2 regions of the Halomonas sp. ATBC28 genome follow, and region 1 is predicted to be linked to the other one. Evidence: predicted binding sites of a transcription regulator. Region 1 holds the regulator's gene; the other holds the start of a gene.
What was found. Region 1 encodes FliA, which starts transcription of late flagellar genes. Its sites were predicted from a motif close to CTAAAGTTNNNNNNNNNNCNGCCGATA; they were not measured.
Positions count from the first base shown of each region.

Region 1 (7,950 bases):
GATCGCGACCACTTTGCGGTAGCGTTCCCAATCAAAGCGCGGCTCGGCGCCGAAGGGGTCGATCACGAACTTGGTTAGGTTGACAGAACCTAGCAGGCAGGCGCCTTCTGGCGGCAAGGGTTGTTCGCCACAGGGATTCGTCGCACGGATATCTTCGCAGAACCAGTTATTGTTCATGCGGTTAACCTGGTCGATCAGGATAAAGCCAGGCTCGGCGTAGTCATAGGTGGAGGACATAATGGTGTCCCACAACTCCCGCGCTTTAATCACTTCGACAATGCGGCAGGCGACGCGGCCTTCGGCATCGACCGTGTAGCCCTCTTCAACTACCGGCCAGTCACGGTAGATCAAGTCTTCCGCTTTGACATCCTCTTTCTCACCGGGGTGCAGCGGAAAAGCCAGCGGCCAGTCAGCATTGTTCTTGACCGCTTCCATAAATTCGTCGGTGATCAGCAAGCTGAGGTTAAACTGTCGTAGGCGCCCCGCTTCGCGCTTGGCCTGAATAAACTCGCGCACATCTGGGTGGCCCACATCGAAAGTACCCATCTGAGCACCACGCCGACCACCAGCAGAGGCGACGGTGAAGCACATCTTGTCGTAGATATCCATAAACGCCAGTGGGCCGTTGGTGCCCGCGCCAGCGCCGAATACGAACGCGCCCTTATGACGCAGCGTCGAGAAGTCGTAGCCGATACCCGCCCCGGATTTCAGCGTCATACCCGCATCAACCACTGAGTCGAGGATATCGCGCATGGAGTCACGAATGGTGCGGGAGACAGTGCAGTTAATCAGGCTCACCGCAGGCTTGTAGGCCTCAGCCCCCGCGTTGGAGAGAATACGACCGGCAGGAATGGCGCCGTTTTCCAACGCCCAGCGAAATTTGGGCAACCACTCTTCCGCTTTATCTCCCTCCACCGCTGCCAGGGCACGAGCAACCCGTTCAAACGTAGCACCAACGTCCTGATCAACGGGTTGGCTATGACGATCCTTAAGACGGTATTTGGCGTCCCATATTTCCCGCGAGGGGGCCTGCATAGGGACATCGTTAGAGGTCTTCATAGCCTTGGCAGCGGTGCTCATGTCGCAAAACTCCTTCACAGCGAGGGTGAATTATAGCGCTCAAATAGGGCGATTATACGTAGCATCGAAGTGAAGTATAGACGTGACCTCCCACCATATGAGGCACTTTTTTTAATTTTTTCTACCATATATAGGAAAATCAGCGCGTTACTATTTTGCCAATCCCAAACACGATATAGACTGGGGTTTTGGGTTAAATGGCTTTGATCATGTCCGCAACTCACTTCCTGCGCTCTCCATCCCAGTATCTTTGCACGCTCACGTTTACCGTTGTGGCGATAGCGACCATGTGGATGGTCGCTACGCCCGTCGCTAACGCGACCACCTTCAATACTGACGATGTGGCCACCCACGACCATTGGCAGTCAATGACGCTCTCACTGGGGGGCGAACGCCACTATCGGGCGGTAGAAACCCACAGCTACTCGGATGCGACGCTGAGCTTGAATGCCACCTCGGGCGTTTGCGATTTACCCTGGCTGGAGATGCGCGTCACCCTTGAGCAGCAGCAGGGAGAGAGCCGTACAGTAAACCTGGTGCCCACTCGGCTGCGCATCGATGAGCGGCCCGTTATCGACACCATGGCGGAATTTATCACTGAGCGCGGCGATGACGGGTTTTATGCTCACTTTTATTTAAGTGACTTGGCATCACTGATGGCCGACATGCGCCAGGGGGAGCAGCTATTTCTCGGCTTCGACCAGGACGAGCGCGAGCCGTGGTATATGACCTTTAGCCTAAAAGGCGCCGATGCGGCGATCAACCGGATGCTCACCCAGTGTGAAGGTAGTGGCACCTAAAGGTTTGCTTAAATCAGCACCACAGGCTCAAGCGCCATTTCAACGCGGTTGCGTCCGCCATGCTTAGCGCGGTACATGGCGTCATCAGCCCGGGAGATAAGGGTTTTACAGCTGTCACCCGGCTGCCAAACGGCGACACCGATACTCACTGTAACCGTTTGCTCAACGCCCTCTATACGCAGCTCTTCTACCAGCGAGCGCAGCCGCTCAGCCAGGCCAGTGGCGGCATCAACATCGGAATGAGTCGCCAGCACAATAAACTCTTCGCCTCCCCAACGGCCCAGGTGGTCGCAGCCACGCAGCGAGCTTTCCACTAAGCGCGCCAGGGCCACCAGCACATCGTCACCCACGCTATGGCCGTGAGCATCGTTGATCTGCTTAAAGTTATCCACATCGAACAGTAGCAAGGCAAAAGCGGCCGCATAGCGCCTGGCAGCCACCAGCTCTGCATTGATCGCTTCTTCGATGCGGTAACGGTTCCACACCTTGGTTAGAGGATCGAAATGGGCTAATTGCTCAAGACGTTGGTTGGCTTCGGCAAGGGCTTTGCGTTCGTGCTCCAGGTGCATATTCAGTGAGCTAATTTCATAGGCAGAAATCGCCAGCGTCAGGTCTTCCCCCAAGTCTACCGCCGCTAAGCGCTCTACCCGCAGCCACGCTTCACTTCTGCCGACTACCTCTTCAGACCAAGCAACCGATGGAGCCAATATCACGGCCGGTTTAGGGTTGGTTGTAGGCTGCATCGCCCAATACAGCGTTTCCACCTGCTCGGGGCGAAAAAAAATCAGCCAGGCGCGCTGGGTCGAACTCATTGGCAGCGGCACTGCTAGAGCCCCACACTGCTCGGGCATGGCTAGCGAAGCGGTTAACGTCTCTTTGCCGATTTCGCGCGTGCACCAAGGGCCGCTATGTACATGAGTTCTTTCCAGGCGCAGCACAAACTGGCTTATCGCTTCTGGAGTCGGCGTCACACCCGCTTGATAAGCGCCACCATTCACCCACAGCACCACGCCATGGGCGCGAAACAGCTTCATCCAGATAGCCGCCTGCTCATGAAGTAACTGTTGGGGACTTTGCGGCTCGCTGCGCGCTCGCGCACTGAGCACGAGGCTATCCTGAACCCGTTGTAGGTAGCGGGCTTCTTGACGCGCCCGTAGCAACAGCATGCGCTGGGTGGCCATTTGCACGAGGGTGCGAACGGCATCACGCACGGGGGGTTCAACCGAGTGCGGTGCTGGCGAATGGCAAAACACTAGACCCCATAAGCCAGTATCCCCCTGCATGGCCAAACTGAATGACCCACGCACCCCCAGGCGATTTAAATATCGCTGCCGCTCAGGGGCAGGGGCGCGTAAAAAGCTGCCGCTAAGGCTCACTCCCGAGTAGGCGGGAGTCAGCGTTTCAGGCGGCGCATCGACGTCTTCAATTAACCGAACGGGGTAATGTTGGTAACTTTTGCGTAAGGCGACAGGGAAGTCGCTTGAGGGGAAGCGCTGACCCAACAGCGAGGGCAGCTGGTTGCCCAGCGCTTCGGCAACCATTAAACCATGCCAATCACTGTCGAAATGGCACACGGTGACGCGATCATGGCCGGTGAGCTGTTGAATAGCGTTAACCAAGCAGTCGAGCAGCTCTTCCTGGTGGGTTGCGTCGGCTAAATGCATCAGCCGCTCATTGACTGTGCCAAGCAGGCGGCGCTTACCTTGGGGGTCGAGTGGCTCAATCTCGACGATGACCTTCCCACCTGCTCGGTAAGCATAGAGCTGAAAACGCATGTTGCTATGCTTGGAACGAATAAACACCAGCGGGCCGGAGAGTTTCTGCTGCCCCTGCAACTCGCGGCGCACCCGCTGGCTTAGCCGTTTTCCTAACACATAGGCAAGAGTGTGCGGCCCATTTTCAGGGCGCTCAATACCGGTCAAGCGGGTTAAGTTGGTGCTACTGGCTTGAATGCGGCGACAATCGGCATCTAAAACCAGCAGAGCTCCAAACGACTGCAACCGCGGGTGGTACATGGACACAAACGTGGCCTCGCAATCTATTCACCCTCGACCTGCTGCCTTAGCAACAACTCTACGCGACGGTTGGCAGCTCGGCCCTCCGCCGTTGCGTTCGGTTCCATGGGTTGGGTGTCGGCATAACCGACGGCCCGCATACGAGAGATATTGAATCCTTGGCGCTCTAAATGCCTCACCACAGCGATAGCCCGCGCTGATGAAAGCTCCCAATTAGAGGGGAAGCGGGCCGTTGAAATAGGCACGCTGTCGGTGTGGCCTTCTACCGAAATCTGACCGTCAAAACGGGTCAGCACATCGATAAGGCTTTCTACCACCTCTTGCCCACGGGAAGTCAGTACAGCTTGACCGCTGGGAAATAAAAGGCTGGTATCAATACGTAACGTGACCCCTTCACTCCCTTGCGAAACACTGACACCGGGGATGTCGAGCCCATCAAACTGCGGCTGAACCCCTGAATGGCGGGGCTGAATACCAGTGGCTAGAGACGCCAGCGGCAATGATGATACAGCGCTAGCCGAGCGCATGAAAGCAGTATCAGCCGCCTCACCGCCTCCCGGCGGTGTCAGTGAAAGCAGCAGCACAAAGAGCGTGATTAGCAGCGTCAGCACATCCAAATAGCTGGTTAGCCAACCCTCGTCACCATCGCCTGGCGACGGCGTCATTTCCAGTGCGTGGCGCGTATCACGGTCAAGCATCTGGCCTACCCCTTCGCCGCCGCACTAACCGACGAATCAGGCCTTGGTTTGACGCTGTTATCACGGATCTCATCGTGATAGTTAGCTACAAACGAGTTGAGGGTCTCTTCAATAAACGACGGCAGGCGGCGCTTGGTAATCAGCGAAATACCTTCCAGCACCATGTTCATGGTAATCAGCCGCTCTTCGGTGCGGCGCTCGAGTTTCACCGCAATCGGCTTAAACACCAAGTTGGCGAGTAAAATGCCGTAGAAGGTGGTGAGCAGGGCCACCGCCATGCGCGGGCCGATCACCTGCAGGTCGCCTGCGTCCATGACTTCCAGCATATTGACCAGCCCCACCAGGGTGCCGATCATGCCAAATGCGGGTGCGTAGGTGGCCATGGTACGGAATATTTGTGCCTCGGCATGCTCACGCGCTTTAAGACGGGCAATGCGCCAACGCAGCATGTCAAAAATTTCATCCTCTTTGGTGTTGGCAATGACCAGTTGGATCCCGGTACGCAAAAACGGGTTTCGGGTATGCTCCAACTCGCGCTCGACCGCACGTACATCGCCCTTAAACCAGAGTCGCGACATATCCACCAATTCGCGGATATCGTCACGCATATAGGTATTTTCGCGCCGGAATACCAAGCCCACCAACCGTACGACGCGGAGCACCTCTTTCAGCGGATAGCTGATAAAGGTTGCCGCTAGGGTACCGGTCACCACAATGGCCAAACCCGGCAAATTGATAAAACTTTCAGGGGACTCTGCGGTGAAAAACAGCACGCTCACCAACAGTAGTATGCTGGCAAATATGCCTATCAGCGTCGAAGGGTTCATCCACGGCTCCTTGCCGGTCACAAGTGAGTAAAAAGAGGTGTTATGCCGAGTCGTGTAAACGCGCGCGTAAGCGGCTGACGGCTTGGCTGTGCAGTTGTGAAACGCGTGACTCCGTGACGCCCAACACAGCCCCTACTTCCTTAAGGTTGAGTTCTTCTTGGTAGTACAGCGCCATTAGCAGCTTTTCACGCTCTGGCAGCGCTTCAATTGCCTCAATCAACGTTTGTCGTTGCTGGCCGTCTAGCAACTGCTCGAACGGTGAATTAGCCAATTCATTATTGCTAGGCTCGCCACCGTCGGCCACCAGCTCTTCAAACGGCAACAGTTGACCACTGTTGGTGTCGTTGAGGAGCTGCTGATACTCACTCAACGGCATTTCAAGGTGTTGGGCGATTTCGTTCTCTTCTGGTGCCCGTCCGAGCTGTTGCTCTAATTGACGAACGGCACTGTCAACCGCTCGCGCTGAGCGGCGCACGCTGCGGGGCAACCAGTCGCGGGTACGTAATTCATCCATCATTGCACCGCGAATACGCTGACTGGCAAACGTCGCGAACGTTGCCCCCTGGGTGGCATCGAAGCGCCCCAGCGCTTCCAGCAGCCCTACCATCCCGGCTTGAATAAGGTCGTCGAGCTCAATACTGGCTGGCAAACGGACCTGAAGCGTCAAGGCCTGACGTCGTACCAGTGGCATGTATTGCGTCAACAGCTCACTCTGTTTGATCCTGCCTTGTGCTGTGTACATCCTCTCGCCTCGCGTCTATCCAGCCTTCACTGATAGTTCACAATCATTTGCAGCCCCTGGACACGAACAGGCCGCTGCCCCGGACGTAAAGCGAAGCGAAAATGCAACGGCGCATCCGCGGCAAACCCCGCCAGGGCAGTGGTAGTCCCCCGCATGCCAGCTAACGCAACGCACTGCTCAGGATGGCACAGCCAAGCGTTTAATAACGCACCAGGGGGATATTGAAACTGCCAATGAATACGCCCGAGCTGTGCTGACTCCACATTGTTAGCAGCAGCAGGTGGGGTAGCGTTTTGGCTAGCGCTTGACCGATCACTCATCGCTACCATCAGACCTGGTATCTGGCTGCTCCAGCTACCGGGTGTCGCCTGGGCGTTTCCCGTTACCCCTGCTAGTAGACACCCTGTCAGCAGTACTGGGCTCAGTAGCAGTCTCCCTCTTAATAGCCAGCTTAGCATGCTTGGTCTCCTCGGCAGAGTGCGCTCATCGTGCAAGTACCAACAGCTCCATATTTAAGTAGTAATCAGCTGCCTCACGCAAGTTATTGAGCAACCCTTGACGCGGCAAGTGCGGCTCGTGGAGCGCCAGCAAACGGCGCGGCCCGCCACGCTCATGTAGTTGACGCAAGGTACGGAACATGGAAGCAAAGGTATCGGCATCGCTACTGATCCACAGTGCCCAACGGCTGTATTGATCGCAAAGTTGGGCTAGGTCGGCCGTTTCGGCCATGACGATATGAATATCCCAATCCTCAGGATCACCGGCCCAGCTTCGACCTAACGTCGACCACTGCCCTAATCGTGCTTTAACCTTGTTCACCTGGGCTGCACCACTACCCGGTAGTCCGACCACAATAAGCGGAATTTTGGGCCGGTGCGCTACCACCGTTGCTGGCTCTTCCACCGCTGCAGTTGTCGGCTTTAACAGAGAGCTAGGCTGTTCAGATTCCGGCACGTGTTCTGCCGCCGCAACATCAACTGTACCCTCAGCTTGCTGCTGTTGGCGCTGCAGGTTTGCCCACTTGCGTAGACCCGATGCTTGATCCTGTTCGCTCACGCCACGCCCTCTCGACTAACACTGCCCATTTGACGAATCGCATCTCGTGCCATAAAGGCGTAGACCAGTGCATCAAGCATGCCGGTATCGCGGCGGCGACGGCTGTTGCCTAATAGGTTGAGCAGATCGCCACGCAGCGTCTGCGCCTCCTCATCATCAGCAACATCGAGATGCCCGGCGACCGATGCCACACCGCTGGCCATCAATAGGCGAACTTCAGCATTTAGATCCCCGCTATCGGCCTCTTTTAACTGCTGCCACGCGCGACGCGTCAAGGCGGCCAAGCCTTCGCTTTGCAGCTGGGTTAACAGCAGTGAGAGCACCTCTGCTCCTAGCCGAGCGGGGGTAAGCCAGTAGCGGCGCGCCACTACTTTGGCGCTTTCCGGATCGCGAACTTCACCGAACCAGGCGAGTAGCGCCGTGCCGCTGGCGTCCTCGACTTCGGCGTAGGCAGTCCACAGTTGCACCGATTGGCCACGAAAACGCACGCCCACATGGTGCGTTAGCACACTGTCACTAAATAGCTGGCGGATAGATTGACGTTCGTGGTGAAAGCGTAACCGATGACTGGGGGCCACTTGGCTGACCCAGGTCAAGTGCTCGGCTTCCAGCCACGCTAGTGCATCCGGTTCAGGGAAGCGCGGTAGTAAGTGCACCGCAACGCCGCTCGATGCCGACAGAGCGGCTAAGCGTGGCTGCCACCCTGCGGCGTGGCGATGCTGCAGCCAGGGT
Region 1 covers NZ_VCQL01000021.1:23,729-31,678, forward strand. Annotated here, with positions in the region: gene E0L35_RS20445 (adenosylcobalamin-dependent ribonucleoside-diphosphate reductase) at 1-1,080, opposite strand, end outside; gene E0L35_RS20450 (hypothetical protein) at 1,278-1,880, shown strand; gene E0L35_RS20455 (sensor domain-containing diguanylate cyclase) at 1,889-3,901, opposite strand; gene E0L35_RS20460 (OmpA family protein) at 3,919-4,593, opposite strand; gene E0L35_RS20465 (MotA/TolQ/ExbB proton channel family protein) at 4,599-5,420, opposite strand; gene E0L35_RS20470 (RNA polymerase sigma factor FliA) at 5,461-6,162, opposite strand; gene E0L35_RS20475 (flagellar protein FlhE) at 6,189-6,620, opposite strand; gene E0L35_RS20480 (hypothetical protein) at 6,646-7,218, opposite strand; gene flhF (flagellar biosynthesis protein FlhF) at 7,215-7,950, opposite strand, start outside.

Region 2 (7,950 bases), on a different contig from region 1:
AGCATTTAATGCCGAAAGTGACACCGTGGGTAAGCTATTAGGCGACAGCGCCGTGCGCACCATCGAGACACGCCTGCGTAGCGCACTGACCAGCGGTGAAGAAGGAGGCGAGTTATCCACCCTTAGCCAACTCGGTATTTCATTGCAGCGGGACGGTACGCTAAAAGTGGATGACGCTAAACTTAGTGATTTGGTAGCGAATAACCCTCAAGCGCTAAGCGCCTTCTTTGCCGGAGGTGCAAAGGAAGGGGGCTTAGCAGGTAAGCTAGGGGCATCTATTGAACAGATGCTGGGCGCTAATGGAGTTCTTAAAGGTGCTATTACCGGTGCAGAAAACCGGGTAAAAAGTCTGGACACCCGGTATGAGCGCATGGAGAAAAATATTGAAGGCACCATTGCCCGTTATCGCAGCCAGTTTAGTCAGTTGGATGTGATGGTTGCTCAAATGAACAGTATGAGCTCTTACCTCACCCAGCAATTTGATGCATTGGATGCTCAGCTAGGCCGTAAAAAGTAGGGCAATCTCAGCATATGTTGTTTAAATACGACAAAACAGCGCTCAGCGCTGTTTTGTCGTTGTGTGAGGCTACTTTAGCTCCGCGTTATTATTGCGAACGCTGTGAGGCAATCTCAAGCTTCCAGTTTTTGCTGGCCCAAGAATAAAAACTGCCACTATTCAGTTACCTACTTTTACATCTTTTTTTACGACTTCCCCTAAAGAATCCCCCTGTGGTGCCGTTAATTAATATAACGGCACACAAGGTGGCCGAAAGCGGGCCTCAGGGCCAGTGTCCAAAGCAAGGAGAATCACCCCATGTCAGTGATCAATACCAACATCACATCAATGATCGGCCAGCAAAATCTGAGCAAGTCCCAGAGCAGTTTGCAAACCTCTATGGAGCGTCTATCCTCAGGTTTACGCATTAACAGCGCTAAGGATGACGCAGCCGGCCAGGCCATCGCCAACAGAATGACTGCACAGATTACTGGTCTGGGTCAGGCTCAGCGTAACGCCAATGATGGTATTTCCATGGCGCAGACTGCTGAAGGCGGCTTGAACCAGATTAATGATAACCTGCAGCGTGTTCGTGAGCTGACAGTGCAGGCGCAGAATGGCACCAATAGTAAATCTGACCTTGATTCAATCCAGGGTGAAATCAATCAGCGCATGGAAGAGATCAACCGTATCTCTGACGAAACCGACTTCAACGGTACCAAGGTGTTGCAGGAAGATAACGCTCTGAAAATTCAAGTGGGCGCTAACGATGGCGAGCAAATTTCCATCAACCTTGAACAGATCAATGCCCAGACCTTGAACTTGAATGGCTTTAACGTAAACGATACTGGCACGAAAAACACGGAAGCCTCAATCCAGAATCTTCTGGCGAAAGGCTTCGCAGAAACTGCAACGCCGGGCGAGTATGAAAATACCACTTTCAATTCGGCCTCTTCAGTTGGCGATGTTTTTGCCAATATTGAAAATGGTGGTCAAGTGACAAATATTGCCACTAGCACAGTCTATGAATTTGATGAATCCTCTAATTCCTTCAGCTTTGATCAAGCGGATGTTGCACTAACAGGTTTTGACAGCGACTTGGGTCTGACACCAGGCGCTGGTGAAACCAATACCGTCACTGTTGAACTTGGCGGCGCTTCCACTCGGGTTAATATCTCCTCATCCGGCACACTTACCAATGCTGATACCGGTGAAAACCTGTACCTGACTGGTGCTACCGGGACTATGGATTTGAGTGAAACCAGTGCTGGCGGTAGCCAAGCGACAATCGATGATCTGGTTACTGAGCTGGGTGAAATCGCAACCGGTACAAGCACAGGCAGTATTACCACTTCAGACGGAACTGTTTACAAGCAAAGTACCACTGCTACTTCAGGTCTTATCGACACTGAAAATGAAGTTACTGACTTTGAGTCTCTACAGAACGCAGTAACCAATGACACAACAAATACCTACAGTGTGGATTTTGATGGGGACACTACTGGTACCACTGGCGATCAGTACTTTGTCAGTGCTGCTAATGTTGTAAGTGAAGGCCTTGTAACTGGTGGAGACGCGACTTATACCTCTGGTTTTGAGGGTGATTATTCACTAACCTCAGGAGCCACGGGAGCAACTGCGACCGTTTATGCCAACGACAATGGCAAAATCACTGATGGCGCTGCCAATGTGATTTTTGCCCAAGCAGACGGTTCTCTGACGCTTGACGAAGTTAGCAACGGCACAGCAACAGAAGATCCGCTGGCTGCACTTGATTCTGCCTTGGCACGCGTTGATACGCTGCGCTCTGACCTCGGTGCGATCCAGAACCGTTTCGAGTCTGCCATCACCAATCTGAGCACCAACGAGACTAACCTCTCTGCTGCCCGTTCGCGCATCGAAGATGCTGACTACGCAACAGAAGTAGCCAACATGACGCGCGCACAGATCCTGCAGCAGGCCGGTACTTCCGTATTGGCCCAGGCCAACCAAATTCCGCAGAACGTTCTTTCTCTGCTGGGTTAATTGGTTAGCTCCAAAGCTAATTGAGCGATATATAACGGGGCCGAAAGGCCCCGTTTTTATGCTTTGAGGGAGATATTGCAAGATGGCATGTTCGATTTGTGGATCAGGAAGTCATACGGCAAGGAATTGCCCAAAACCGTCACGCTGCTCTGGCTGTGGCCGAACCGGTCATAATGTACAAACATGCCCGGATGCTAGGCGGTGTAGTGTTTGCGGTAGCTATCAACATGATAAGCGGACTTGTCCAGATCGCTAAACTCGAAGTGCACGATGGTTGCTAAGTTAGCTGTGAATTTATAGGGAGGCGCTATGGGATTTTGGAACAAGTTTGGTGAGGTCAGCTACAAAACCGCAAAATTCCTTGGAAATACTGCTACGGTAGTCTCTAACGGTATTGAGCAAAAAGCCGGTGAGCTCAAAGAACTCAAGCAAGAATATGAGCAAAAACCTGATGAAGAGCTTGTAAAAATAATAAAAAGCAAAGGTTTTACGAGCAACTCAGAGAGCGAGAAGGGAGTTGCGCGGAGAGTATTAAGAGAAAGAGGCTATATGTCAGGTTCCTGAATGATTGCTTAAACCGGCTCGGTACGCAGTGAAGTAATCATGGGGGCCGGTCAAGCCAGAGATGACCACGTCGCTGCGCTCCTCGCCATGACACAGCACTGGATCTTGGGGAATAGGCAAACCCCTCGTCCGCTGAAGCGATTTCCTACCTGCTGATTAGCTAAGTCTGGCACCTATCATCCCATTGTTTGCTACTATCGAGCCACCTTTACACAGCGCCGGTAGCGCTCGCCCACAGGATTACTAGATGGCTCGCACGTCGAACAAATCACCGAACACCGCCCGCCAGCGTCGGCAAGCCGCTATGCCGCCTTCGCCGTTGGCGCAGCAGTCGCAACAACAGCTGGATAATATCCGTACGGCGCTGGCCCACGACCAAACCGAACTGGCCGTTACCTTGTTGGCAACGCTGCAACAGCAAGACCCGGCGAACCCGCAGGCGTTGTTACTGGCGGGCACGTTGCAGATGCAGCATGGCAAACCACAGGAAGCGCTTTCCTCGCTATTGAGTGCCTCGTATCAGTTACCCAATCACCCGGAAGTCCATGAGCGTCTGGCGCGTTTGCATGCACAGCTAGGGCACGACCGCGCCGCTTTAAGCGCAATGCACCGGTTGGTGGCGCTGCGCCCGAGTAACGCCCAAGGGCTGTTTCAGCTAGCCGCCATGTACCACGAGGCGGGTTACCCCACCCAGGGCGACCTGTGGGCGCGTCGCGCCTTGCTTAAGCGGCCGTTTATCGTTATCAACGCCGAGCGTGAAGAAAAACTGCGCGTGCTGGTGCTGCGTAATGCCGCCGCTTCCCAGTGGCGGTTTGATACTCAGCAGTTCCGCTATGCTTTGGTGCAAGGCCATCGCCACCTGCCCGGCGGGCTGGATGCCGCGCACATCACACGGGTCGAGCTGTTTGTAGATACGTTAGAAAATACGCCCGAGCTTTTACGCAAGCTACCGGCGGTGGATGTTGTGCTGAACATCATTGAAGACACAGACGCCAATCATACCGCGTTACGTATGGCATCGCATGTGGCGGATCGCCTGAAACGCCCGTTGATCCACAGCGCCGAGTTGGTGGATGAAGCAGATGGCACCGATCAACAAGCCGAGCTTGCGCATGAACGACTTTGCGAAAAAGCGGGGGTGGCGCCCTGGGCGTTTGAATTGCCCACGCCACCAAAAAAAGACATGGCACCGGAGACGCTCTTAACCCTGCACTTGGCGATAACCGGCACGGTTCAGGACGTAGGCTACCGACAGTGGCTGGCCGATGAGCTAACACAACGTGAGCTGGCAGGCTGGGTGCGTAACCTAGCCGATGGCAGTGTCGAAGCGGTGATTCACGGCACGCTTGAGCACTTACAACCGCTGTGCGATGCCGTCCCCAGCGGCCCAGAGAACGCCGACGTTACGGGACTGAATGTCACACCGTGGGAAGGCGCTACCCCTGAAGGCGTTGCCATTCTGGAAACCCTCTAATCGACCAGGTGCCCTGATGACGTCAGAGGAATATGAGCACGTTATCGATGAGCTGCAAACCGTCATCGATGAAACTCAAGCCACGCTTAAGCGCTTTGAGAAAACAGGCATGAACGATGGCATGCCGGGGGACTATGAAACGCTGCTGGCGATTTTGGATGATGCCGTGAAGCAGCAGCGCGAGTATACCCAGGCGATGCTTGATTGATCGTACGAAGCTAAAAAGCTGTTTACAGGGTAAGCACCGGCCTAGTAATCGTCTTTAGATAGAGCACAGTGCTGTGCGTGTTATGCTGAGGCATAGAATACCTGCTGCTTGAGGTTGCCATGTCCGCTGAAATACCCACCGCAAACCATCTCAAACTGCCGATTGGCGTTCAGGCTTTCGATAAGTTGCGCACAGGCGGTTATTATTATGTCGATAAAACGCCATTACTTCACCGGTTGGTTGAAGAAGGTGGTTACTTCTTCCTTTCCCGCCCGCGCCGTTTTGGAAAAAGCCTGTTGTTAGACACTCTGCGCTGCTTGTTTGAAGGCCGTGAGACGCTGTTTGAGGGGCTATATATTCACGATAAATGGGATTGGCAAGCTCAGCATCCGGTAATTCGTATTAGTTTTTCCGATGGCCATTTAGCCAGCCGTGAAGATTTGGATACTCATATTCGCTATCAACTTTCTCAGTATCGCGAACGCCTGGGGATTGTCAGCGAGCGCCCCGAGCTGATTGCTAATGACTTTTCGGATCTGATTCACCGTGCGCATCAGACGTTTGGACAGCGTGCAGTGGTACTGATCGATGAATACGATAAGCCCATTCTCGATAATATTTTAGTTCCCGAGCGAGCTCGCGAGCTGCGCGAAGGGCTGAAAAACTTCTACAGCGTGCTCAAAGACGCTGACCCGCACTTACGCTTTGTGCTGCTCACCGGAGTGTCTAAGTTCAGCAAGGTTAGCTTGTTTTCGGGGCTGAATAATCTTAACGACATTACGCTTGATGCGCCTTACGCGACGATTTGCGGCTATACCGATGAGGATGTCGATACGGTCTTTGCCCCAGAGCTGCCGGGGTTGGATCGTGCTCAAATCAAGCACTGGTATAACGGCTACCGTTGGGGCGGCCAGGAAGTCACCGCCGTTTATAATCCCTTTGACGTGTTGTTGCTGTTTCAAAAACGTCAGTTTGGTGCCTATTGGTTTGAGAGCGCTACACCGACTTTTTTAATCGATATTCTGAAGCAGCGAGGGGTGTTCAGCCCTCGTCTGGATAAGCTGCAAGCCAAAGCGCAGCTATTAGGGCGTTTTGATGTCGATGACATCACCACGGAAGGGCTGCTGTTTCAGACCGGTTACCTCACGATTAAGCAGCTCACAGAGCCGATGGTGGGGTATCAACTTTACACGCTAGGCTTTCCCAACCAGGAAGTGGAAAGCAGCCTGAATGAGGTGCTGTTGCCCGTTTTAGGACTTCGTGATAACGAGCTACAAACCTACCAGTTGGCGCTATTAGAGGTGCTGCAAACGCACGATTTAGCGGGACTTGAAAATCACCTCAAAGCCCTTTATGCCGGGCTGCCTCACGACTGGTACCGCAACAATCCCATCGCTCAGTATGAGGGACATTATGCGAGTGTCTTCTATAGCCATTTTGCCGCTTTGGGCGTGGGCGTCACGGTGGAGGATGCCAGCCACTTTGGCAAGGTGGATATGACGGTGGACTTTGCTGGGCACGTTTATTTGTTTGAGTTCAAGGTGGTGGAACAGCTACCCGAAGGTAAGGCGCTAGAGCAGATTAAAACCAAAGGCTACGCTGACAAGTATCGCGCCGCAGGCAAGCTGATTCACTTGGTGGGTGTCGAGTTCTCTCGTGAGCAACGCCAAATAGTCGGGTTTGATGTGGAGACGCTTTCTGTTTAACCGTTGTCATCCTATTTACATAGCGGCTATAGTCGATATTAATTCCAAAAGAATATAAAGAGGCAGTTTATTATTTCTTTTTTGATGATATCTTGAATGATATTCTTACTCCCGCGCCCATATCTACATCAGATTATTTGTATTCACAGAGGAAAGTAATAATGGCCAATCTACGCCGCTGGAAAAGAACCGTTGCTGCTCTTTCACTTAGCATGGTAGGTGGTGTGCTATCAGTCGCTGCCCAAGCCGATACGCTCCGTGTGGGCATGTCCGGCGGTTACTTCCCCTTTACCTTCGTGGAGCAGGATGAGCTTAAGGGTTTTGAAGTTGATGTCATGAATGCCGTGGGTGAAATCACCGGTGATGATATCGAGTTCGTCACGGCGAGTTTCTCGGGCCTGGCGGGGATGCTTGAATCTGGCCGTATCGACACCATTGCCAATCAGATCACCATTACCCCAGAGCGCGAAGCGAAGTATGTGTTCACTTCGCCTTACGTGTATGACGGTGCTCAGGTCGTCGTAAAGGCAGGTAATGATACTATTCAGGGCGTTGAGGATTTGTCTGGCAAAAGCGTGGCCGTCAACCTGGGCTCGAACTACGAGCAGTTACTGCGTGAGCAGCCGAACGCCGATGAAATCGACATTCGCACCTATGAGTCCAATATCGAGCAGGATGTGGCATTGGGCCGGGTAGAAGCCTTTGTGATGGATCGTGTTAGTGCTACGCAGGTCATTAAAGAGAAAGGCCTGCCGTTAGAGCTGGCGGGCCAGCCTTTCTCGACCATTGAGAACGCATTACCCTTCCGTGACGACGAAGCGGGCCGCGAGCAACGCGACCGTGTAGACGCAGCCCTTGCTGAACTTCGCGAAAACGGTGAGCTGCGCGAGATATCGGAAAAGTGGTTTAATAGTGATATCACTCAGCCCTAACCGCTGGGATCATCCGTATAACGCGGCCGTGGCATTGCCACGGCCGTTTGCTTATAAGCGATCTTGATATGCTTAATCTTGAATATATGTGGGGGCTGTTGCCGGTTCTGCTGCGCTACTTGCCACTCACCCTTCAAATGGCAACGATTGCCATGTTCTTTGCGCTGATTCTGGCGTGCCTGCTGGCGGTGGTTCGCGTATCAAAAGTGCCGTTCCTGAATGGTTTCTCGCTGCTGTTTATCTCTTTTTTCCGAGGTACGCCGCTGCTAGTTCAGCTATTTCTTTTCTACTATGGCTTGCCGCAGTTGATCAGCGCGTTAATCTCGATTACCGGCGTTACCGCCGCCGTGCTAGGCCTGACGCTGCACTTCTCTGCTTACATGGCCGAGTCTATTCGTGCGGCGATTGTCGGGATTGATCGCAGCCAGACGGAAGCCGCGCTCTCCATCGGGATGACTCAGTCGCAGTTAATGCGGCGTATCATTTTGCCCCAGGCCACTCGTGTGGCAACGCCGACGCTAATGAACTATTTCATCGATATGATC
Region 2 covers NZ_VCQL01000001.1:371,191-379,140, forward strand. Annotated here, with positions in the region: gene fliD (flagellar filament capping protein FliD) at 1-517, shown strand, start outside; gene E0L35_RS01645 (flagellin) at 815-2,521, shown strand; gene E0L35_RS01655 (hypothetical protein) at 2,831-3,085, shown strand; gene E0L35_RS26430 (acylphosphatase) at 3,333-4,559, shown strand; gene E0L35_RS01665 (hypothetical protein) at 4,576-4,767, shown strand; gene E0L35_RS01670 (ATP-binding protein) at 4,887-6,473, shown strand; gene E0L35_RS01675 (amino acid ABC transporter substrate-binding protein) at 6,635-7,405, shown strand; gene E0L35_RS01680 (amino acid ABC transporter permease) at 7,474-7,950, shown strand, end outside.
Region 2: a site for FliA is predicted at 715-741, ahead of E0L35_RS01645 (flagellin). Genes of this name have one in related genera too.